One region of the Chryseobacterium sp. T16E-39 genome, then DNA from elsewhere that is predicted to be linked to it. Evidence: riboswitches for the same ligand, from Rfam matches in the RefSeq annotation. Region 1 holds a riboswitch; each other region holds the start of a gene.
The links. A riboswitch is a leader RNA that binds a small molecule or an ion and turns the genes downstream of it on or off. The one in region 1 is predicted to bind cobalamin.
Positions count from the first base shown of each region.

Region 2: another riboswitch for cobalamin. It lies ahead of CEY12_RS08905 (TonB-dependent receptor plug domain-containing protein); the one in region 1 lies ahead of CEY12_RS08435 (acyl-CoA thioesterase).
Region 3: another riboswitch for cobalamin. It lies ahead of CEY12_RS16360 (TonB-dependent receptor plug domain-containing protein); the one in region 1 lies ahead of CEY12_RS08435 (acyl-CoA thioesterase).
Region 4: another riboswitch for cobalamin. It lies ahead of metE (5-methyltetrahydropteroyltriglutamate--homocysteine S-methyltransferase); the one in region 1 lies ahead of CEY12_RS08435 (acyl-CoA thioesterase).

Region 1 is NZ_CP022282.1:1,865,104-1,867,308, reverse strand. It holds gene CEY12_RS08445 (XAC2610-related protein) at 1-62, shown strand, start outside; gene CEY12_RS08440 (HD domain-containing protein) at 67-657, shown strand; gene CEY12_RS08435 (acyl-CoA thioesterase) at 697-1,080, opposite strand; cobalamin riboswitch at 1,193-1,373, opposite strand; gene CEY12_RS08430 (hypothetical protein) at 1,428-2,205, opposite strand, start outside.
Region 2 is NZ_CP022282.1:1,967,153-1,969,357, reverse strand. It holds gene CEY12_RS08905 (TonB-dependent receptor plug domain-containing protein) at 1-1,009, opposite strand, end outside; cobalamin riboswitch at 1,042-1,219, opposite strand; gene CEY12_RS08900 (cytidine deaminase) at 1,331-1,813, opposite strand; gene namA (NADPH dehydrogenase NamA) at 1,914-2,205, shown strand, end outside.
Region 3 is NZ_CP022282.1:3,619,946-3,622,150, reverse strand. It holds gene CEY12_RS16360 (TonB-dependent receptor plug domain-containing protein) at 1-1,042, opposite strand, end outside; cobalamin riboswitch at 1,154-1,337, opposite strand; gene CEY12_RS16355 (transporter) at 1,439-2,205, opposite strand, start outside.
Region 4 is NZ_CP022282.1:1,200,914-1,203,118, forward strand. It holds gene CEY12_RS05315 (Lrp/AsnC family transcriptional regulator) at 8-469, opposite strand; cobalamin riboswitch at 624-810, shown strand; gene metE (5-methyltetrahydropteroyltriglutamate--homocysteine S-methyltransferase) at 1,207-2,205, shown strand, end outside.

The DNA of each region.
Region 1 (2,205 bases):
TTAAAAATAAATGGATCATAAAAACAAAGAAATACCCAATCAAAGAATATTATAAAGAATAATACAATGAAAATACAAAAGGAAATCGATTTTATCTTAGCTGTAGATGCGTTAAAAAATGTACAGAGAAGAAATTACAATGCGGATGATTCACGAAGAGAAAATACGGCTGAACATTCCTGGCAGATCATTATTTTAGCACAGGTGCTTTTTCCATATGCTAAAAACAGGACGGATATAGATTTATTAAGAGTAATAAGAATGCTTTCTATTCATGATTTGGTAGAAATCGAAGCTGGAGATACATTTCTGTTTGATGAAAAAGCAATGGTGGGTAAGTTTGAAAGAGAGAAATTGTCTGCTCAAAATATTTTTGGGATCCTTGATGAGCCTTTACGTTCGGAATTTTTTAACCTTTGGCTTGAGTTTGAAGAAGAGCAGACCCCTGATGCTATTTTCGCCTGTGCCATAGACAGGATTATGCCGTTTATCCTTAATTCCCACACTTCAGGAAAAAGCTGGACAGAAGCAAGTGTTACTGAAGGGCAAATCAGAAATATGCTGGAAAATGCAATTAGCAGGGCCTCTGACGAAATGGGAGAGGCTTTCCAATTTCTACTGAGCAAAAGTCTTGAAACAGAAAAAGTTTTAAAATAAAGAAAACGCAAGTCAATCTGACTTGCGTTTCTTCTCTAATTATAGTATTTGAACTGGTTTTTTAAACTCGTCAATTGCTACGAATGTGAAATCCCCGACAATGGCTCTTTCTCTTTCATAAGAATACATTTGTTCGGTGTAGATCTCTACATTTACTTTCATACTGGTCGTTCCAACGTGAGAAACAGTACCGATCAGTTCCACAATCGTTCCTGCAGGAATAGGTTTTTTAAAGTCAATTTTGTCGCTGCTTACCGTTACCACTCTTTTTCTTGCAAATCGAGTCGCGGTAATAAATGCCACTTCATCCATCAATTGCATCGCTGTTCCTCCAAAAAGGGTATCGTAATGATTGGTCGTGTTAGGGAAAACCGCTTTAAAGATTCGGGTTTCGGATGCTTGAATTCTTTCTTCTGTAGTCATATTTCATTATTAAATTAAAGCGAAATGAAATATATTGAAACAAACAGAATAATACAGGAATGTCATATTCCTGAAAAATCCATCAGATCAATAAACTTCAAGTCGCGAAAGTTTTTTGTTTATAGAAAAAGGCAGGTCTCCTGACTTGTAACATCTTTATTTCCTTCCCATGCCATAGCACAGTGGATTTTTTACAAAGACTTTAGTTACTTACAGTTGCGCGACAGTTCGTGATTTTCACACGATTCCCTATTAATCTGCGGTTAAGCAGAACCGATTCCTGTGATGAATAAGCGATAAAACTTTTTCAGGGGCAAAAATAAGAATAATACAGAGAAATATGTGAATTATTCCGGACTTTTATAAATAATCTGGTGGGCAACCTTTCCTTGTCTGATTGTCCAAAGTGTTGTATATCTGTTTTCCCCTGATCCATTGATCATGTAAACGAAGATGTTATCGTTGTCGATAGCAGCTACAGTGATATTGTTAAAGTCCATCGTAGGCTGGAACATATTTTTAATAGCTTCTCTTACAAAAACGGACCCTCTTCCAATCTGCTGGACACGGATAGACTTGATTTCAGTCATTCCTTCAGGAAGCTCTTTACTGATTCCCCAAGGTTTTATTTTATCAATAGTCAGAATAGTTCCATCTGCATCTTTTTCCATCTTACGGTAACTTGCGTTCGAAGGATATACATCGATGATCACTTTACTCCTTTGAGCAGTAGGAATTTTAGGATTGTTGTTATCGGTGAAAATAAGAGATCTTCCGTTTTTAGATTTTGAAGGAGTATATTGCGGTAATTGATCAATAAAGGCTACACGCTCTTTGTTTACCATCCCTTCTTTATCAAGATTTTCATACCTCACGAATGGTTTTTCGGTATCCTGCTTTTCAGGATATTTGATCCATAACCATTCTGTTTCTCCGGGAGCTGGTTTTACATAAAGAAAGACATCACCTTTACGCATCCTTATCTTATCTACAATTTTTCTATAATTATCCTTTGGAACGCGAACATTAGCATACCCTTCTTCGGCTTTTACGACTCCAAAAGGAATTTTTTGCTGACCTTTTACAAAAGCTAATGAAAATAGACTAATGGCAGATAAATAGAAC
Region 2 (2,205 bases), 100 kb from region 1:
TATATGGCTGATAGCCTTCACCTTTGTTCACCTGAAACTCAGTGATCACGTTGATGTTTAATTTGGGGACGATAAAATAATTGAAATCATTTTTGAAAATATAATTTTTCCCAGATGATCCACTTGTTTTTGGAGCGTTATAGTTGCCAAAATATTGAAAATTTTCCTCTGTATAAGCTGCTTTTAAGCTATTTGAAAATTTATTCTTATTAATATCCCAGGAAATTAGACTTCTGATGCTTTGTGTTTCATATTTTGTCCTATTCCCGTTTTCTACAAAAATAGGATAGTTTTGTGCAGAATCAAAAAATTGACTTTGCCATGAAATAGTCTGATGTTGAGCTATTTTATAAGAGGCTCCGACATTAAAAGTCGAATTATAATATTTGCCATTTCTGTTCAGGTAGTTTTTCTCTTCTACTTCATAATCATTCTGACTGATCGAATGATTTCCTGAAACTTTGAAACTAAATTTATCATTACTGTAAGAAGCCTGTCCAAAATTAGTAAAGGTATTGAAAGAGCCTGCCTCAGAATACAAAGAAGCTTTAAAACCATTATTAAAATCCAGACTATTATTAAGGTGAATACTACCTCCAATAGCTCCACTTCCATAAATAACACTTCCGCCACCAGCTTTCACTTCTAAGTGGTCATATCCAAATAAAGGTATATTATTAACATCTCCCTGCCCAAGAAAATTTGAATTGATATTAATTCCATTCCATACAAAAGCAGTTTGTTGTGCTGTTGTTCCTCTGAAAGAAGGGGATGAAACGGCACCACGGCCATTTTCTTTAATATAAACCGGAGATTGGAAACGTAAAAGTTCTGAAAGATTGGTTGAGTTTTTCTCTACATCCTGAGGTGTGATGGTATTTACCTTATGAAAAAGCTTTACTTTTTTCATCTGGTTATCAAAAATATAAACCGTGTCAATTGCTTTCTCCTGTCCAAGACAGAGAAAATAGGCAGATGACGATAAAAGCAGTACTAAAGTTTTCTTCATACTATTTTACTTTTCCTCCGAAAGCAATATATTTTTGATATTATCATTTTGGCAGGTCTCCTGACTTTCGCTTTTCTATACCTTCCCGTTTTCACAGTGGTTTTTTATAGAAATTATGGTTGCGATCTACAGTTGCGGGGACAGTTTGGGGTTTACACCCAATTCCCTATTATTTTCAAAAGCTTGAAAACCAAAATTTTTGCAAAGATAAGTTTTTAAAAAGAAATGCCAATTGTATATGATGATTTGTAATGAAAACAATCATGCATAAACAGATTAATGCCTCGCAATTTTACGATTTCACAAATTCACAGTTTCACCCTACAAAAACGTTGCATCAAAATAAAAAGGTAAAAGATCTTTAATCGAACTTACCTTAACCACTTCATCATTCATACTTGAAAAATAAAGATCGATATTTTCCTTCTGTTTTGTTTCGTATTCGATTAAGCTTTGTCTGCATGCTCCACATGGAGGTATAGGTGGATTTTTTTCAGAAAATTCTTTTGGACCCCCGACAATAAAAATCTTTTTAATCTTTTGATCTGGAAAATTAGCGCCTACCCAGAATAAAGTTGTTCTCTCAGCACAAAGGCCTGAAGGAAAAGCCGCATTTTCCTGATTGTTTCCGGAAAATATTTCACCGTTTTCGAGTAATACAGAGCAACCAACTAAGAATTGAGAGTAAGGAGCATAGGCATTTTCACGAGCTAGTTTTGCTCTTTCGAAAAGTTTTTTTTCTATATCGTTCAGTTCACTACTATTTTTAAAGTATTCGTAGCCGATCTGTATGTCTTTTTTCATATATTGAAGCCTAAAAAGGGGAGGTAAAATTAGTTCTTTTTCATCACGTGGACAAACCTATTTTATCCTTCTCCTAATGTTAAATTTAAAATAGACAAACATGCTATATACGCCGATACAATTTAGAAATGTAGAACTGGAAAATCGTTGGGTAATGTCTCCTATGTGTATGTATTCATGCGAAAACGGATTGGCGAATGCCTTTCATTTTGTGCATTACGGAAGCAGATCTCAGGGAGGGACTGGATTAATAATGGTCGAAGCAACCGGCGTGGAACCACGGGGAAGAATTACCAATAAATGTATGGGGATCTGGAATGATGAACAGGCAGGAAATCTTCAGAAAATTGTAGAGTTTGTTCATTCTAATTCAGAAAGTAAAATAGGAATAC
Region 3 (2,205 bases), 1.8 Mb from region 1:
ATGACAAATAAACTTCCCTCTGAATATATTTATTATCCGTCTTTAAAGCTGTTTCAGCGACATTTACAGTATCAATATACCTGGTATAATCGTATGCAAACTTGGCTTTAAGCTGGGTCTCAAATTTTGGAAATATTTTCTTTCTAAAATTACCCTGTACAAAATAGTTCTTATCTAATAGTTTTTGCCCCTTGGGTTCGAATCCATTATTAACAATAGCTGAAGGGATCCCGCGATCCGATACATATCCATACCCTCTAATGTTCCAGCTTCCGTTATTTAAAGTTCCGTTCAGGCTGGTTTCAAATCGTTTGGCGTTAATATAGGAGTCATATCTTGTGGCAACCGTATCATTGGCAACAGAACCATCCGGATTCTTTTTTTGATATTTATATTTATATCGCCCGTCACTTTGTATAAATTCTGAACTGAAACTTGCTGAAATCCTATTTGAAATCTTTTGCTCCAGACGAAAAGAGGGGTTGAACAGATCTATGGAACTGTTCTTCGTTCTAAGAATAAGATTTGTTTTTTTCTTTCCGTAAAAAATGGGTGTCTTTGGCTGTAAGTAAATAGACCCGGAAGAACCAAAATCTTTTGCCGGTTGAAAAATCTCGCTTTTCTGCCCATTATACAATGATATCTCTTCAATATCATCCAGCGAAAACTTCCCCAGATCAACAACTCCATTTTGTGCATTTCCCAATTGAATTCCATCATAAAAAACACCAACATGCTGGCTGCCCATACTTCGGATATTCACTGTTTTTAATCCACCAATACCTCCATAATCTTTGATCTGAACTCCTGAAAAATATCGTAATGCATCTGCTACAGACTGGCTGTTAAGCCTTTCCAACTGCTCACCCGAAAGTGTCTGAGCCGGCAGGATCTCTTTAAAATCCTTTTTGTAAATAGTAACGGGTAAGATCCCTTTCTCTTTTATGCTATCTTTTGACTGGGAAAAGTAAAGCTGAGCGAATAACACAAGAACTGTGATAATCGTTTTAGTAGTTTTATGAAAAGTAAATTTTAATTCCATTAGCTCTTTGAGAATAATTTTGATGCTAATGGATATAAGAAAGCAGCAATGACAACATACAGCAGTACTGCACAGAATCATTGTTGTCCTAAGCTTTATTCCACGAAAGCATCAAACTTTAATCTTTCCGGCAGGTCTTCTGACTTACTCCATTTTTGAAATCCTTCCCATAAAAACAGTGGATATATGCTTCAAAAATTTTGGTTTAGAGCTTACAGCAGCGGGTCTGTTCCGGATTTACACCGGATTCCCTTTTAAGAGCCTTTTACGGCTCACCAGATTGCGGCAAAGATAGAAAATTCTGCCCAGAAACAATACCGGCCTTAATAAAATGATAATCAACCATATAAAAACAAACATTCCGTTACAATTGCAACGGAATGTTTATTTGATTTCCTAAATTCCAAAGTTGATAAAAACACTGAATCTGGATTTGGCTTCAATGTTTCCGCCAGCAAGATTCGAATAAGCCGGAAGCATCAGCTCACTTCCCAGGCTCCATTTACTGTACGACAGTTCAAAACCGACCTTCCCGTATAAAGCGCTTCCTGCAGTATCCGGTAAATCCTCATTAAACTGCTTATTCCGGTCATATACCTCACCCTGCAATCCGGCTTTCCCGGAAAAGATTACTTTTTTATCGGCATGAATCTGATAAAATCCTGTCGCTGCATAGTTCCACTGGTTTCCGAATTGATAATATTTTTTATTTTCACCTTTAACAGTATAATCAGTATTCACAATGACCGCTACTTTGTTCTTCTGATATTTATAATTCAAAACCATCTGGTAATCCCAGCTTCCTGTCCCCAATTGAAAACTGGGATTCACTCCTGTAATTCCTTTTTCATCAAATTTCCCTAAAGGAACCTTCACTCCCAATCCTCCATTTAACTGATGGGAAGTATCTTTCGAATTGATCAGCTGATAGATTCCCATCAGATTGAGATCTCCAATTCCATTAATCCTGATATCCCCCTGCAAGGTTCTTTTTTCATGAAACTGAAACGGTAAGCTTCCATAAACACTCAACTTTTTTGTAATGGGAACTTTTCCCCACAACTGAATTGTATTAAAATACTGATCCTGAGTCAGGTCTTTCACGAAAAGATTCTCTTTCGCCTTATAGTGTTGTGCAAAATATTTTATTCCTATAAACTGAG
Region 4 (2,205 bases), 660 kb from region 1:
TTCCAGTTTATATAGTTACTCCATGGTTATTCTTCACCTCTGCCATTACAAAAGTACTGTGGGTACTTCCTATGGAGTCTACAGAACCTAATTTATTAAAAACAAAATCCTGATAATGTTTCATATCCCGAACCTGAACTTTAAGTAAAAAATCGAAATCTCCTGAAATATTATAACATTCTGCAACTTCTTCAATCTGTACAATTTCTTTTACAAACTGATTTCCAACAGAACGGTCATGAATTTTTAATTTCACCTGACAGAAAACAGTAAAACCCCGATTCAGCTTTTCAGCTTCCAAAACAGCTGCATAATGTTTGATATAACCTTCCTGCTCCAGTCTCTTAACTCTTTCAAAAACAGGTGAAGGTGAGAGATTCACTTCTTTGGCCAATTCTTTTACCGTCAGTTTAGCATTCTTTTGCAGGATCCTTAACAATTGAAGATCCTTGTCATCAAGTCTTTCCACAGGATAATATTCTTTTTAACGTTGATATTTTCAAAATTACAGAATAAATATCTTTTAATATCAATTAAAATAAAATATTATGCTTAATATTTAAAATAAATCCAATTAAATCACTTTATTCAATACCTTTACACCCTATTTTGTTCTTTAACATACTTCATCAAACGGAAAAGGTTTTACTTAAGGTAGATTAATAGGGAATCGTGTGAGAATCACGAGCTGTCGCGCAACTGTAAGTAACATACCAAAGGTTTTTGTCCTTGAAGATCCACTGCCACAAGCGGGAAGGATGACAAAAACTGTTACAAGTCAGGAGACCTGCCTGTTCCGAATTGACAATGCTTTCGCGGTCTGAAGCTTTTGGTCATACAGATGATACTTTTTTGAACGTATTGGGTGGTTTAAACTTGGAATGGATATGAGTTTAAACGCAAAGATTTATTGTATTGATTCCTTAGTTTTAAGGAGCAAAGAAATGCGACGATGTCGCTGATGAAGCTTATGGATAAAACGTACGCTTCTTCAAAATCAATTTTATTGATTTCATCTTTGCCTTCTTACATAAAGAGCAATTATAAATAAACTTTGCGTTAAAAATAAACTCAGAATATTATTTCCTGACCCAAAAATTACGTCCATATTGTATCTTCTTTATTGCTAAAAAACTCTTTCCCGGTCGCATTACGAAGCATTATAAGAACTTTTAAAACCAAAATTTAATTAAAAGTTTAAAAGAAATGCAAACACACATCCTAGGCTATCCGCGAATTGGTAGCAACAGAGAACTTAAAAAAGCCTGCGAACAATATTGGGCAGGAAAAACATCTTTACAGGAACTTTTGGAAGTAGGAAAAACCATCAGAAAGCAGAACTGGGCATTGCAGCAGGAAGCTGGAATCGATCTCATTCCATCCAATGATTTTTCTTTTTATGATCAGGTTCTGGATCTTACATTATCCGTTGGAGCGATACCTCCGCGTTATCAGGAAATAGCTGCGAAAGAAACCAGTACAGAGATTGATCTGTACTTCGCAATGGCAAGAGGACATCAGAAAGATGGCCTTGATATTACGGCTATGGAAATGACAAAATGGTTCGATACCAATTACCATTATATCGTTCCTGAGTTCCAGAAAAGCCAGCAGTTCAAATTGTTTTCCAATAAGATTGTCAATGAATTTATTGAGGCAAAAGAAGCCGGAATTGATACAAAACCTGTCATCATCGGATTGGTTACTTATTTACTATTAGGAAAGGAAAAAGAAGAAGGTTTTGACAAACTGGATTTGGTTCAGAATTTACTTCCTGTATATACAGAAATTCTAAAAGAATTAGAAAACAACGGAGCAGAATGGATACAGTTTGATGAACCGTTTTTAGCATTGGATCTGGATCAAAAAGCCAAAGAGGTTTATCAGGTTGTGTATGCTGAAATTGCAAGGCAGTTCCCTAATCTTAAGTTTATTGTGACCACTTATTTCGATGGGCTAAAAGATAACCTTTCATTGGCTACTACCCTTCCTATTGATGCTTTACACATCGACTTAGTACGTGCGCCGGAACAATTGGATGAGGTGATTAATGCAATTCCCGAAACATTAATCCTATCTCTTGGAGTGGTTGATGGAAGAAATATCTGGAAAAATGATTTCAGCCAGTCTTTGGTTTTTATTAAGAAAGCAATCGCTGCATTAGGTTCTGAAAGAGTTTTTATTGCTCCATCATGTTCTTTACTA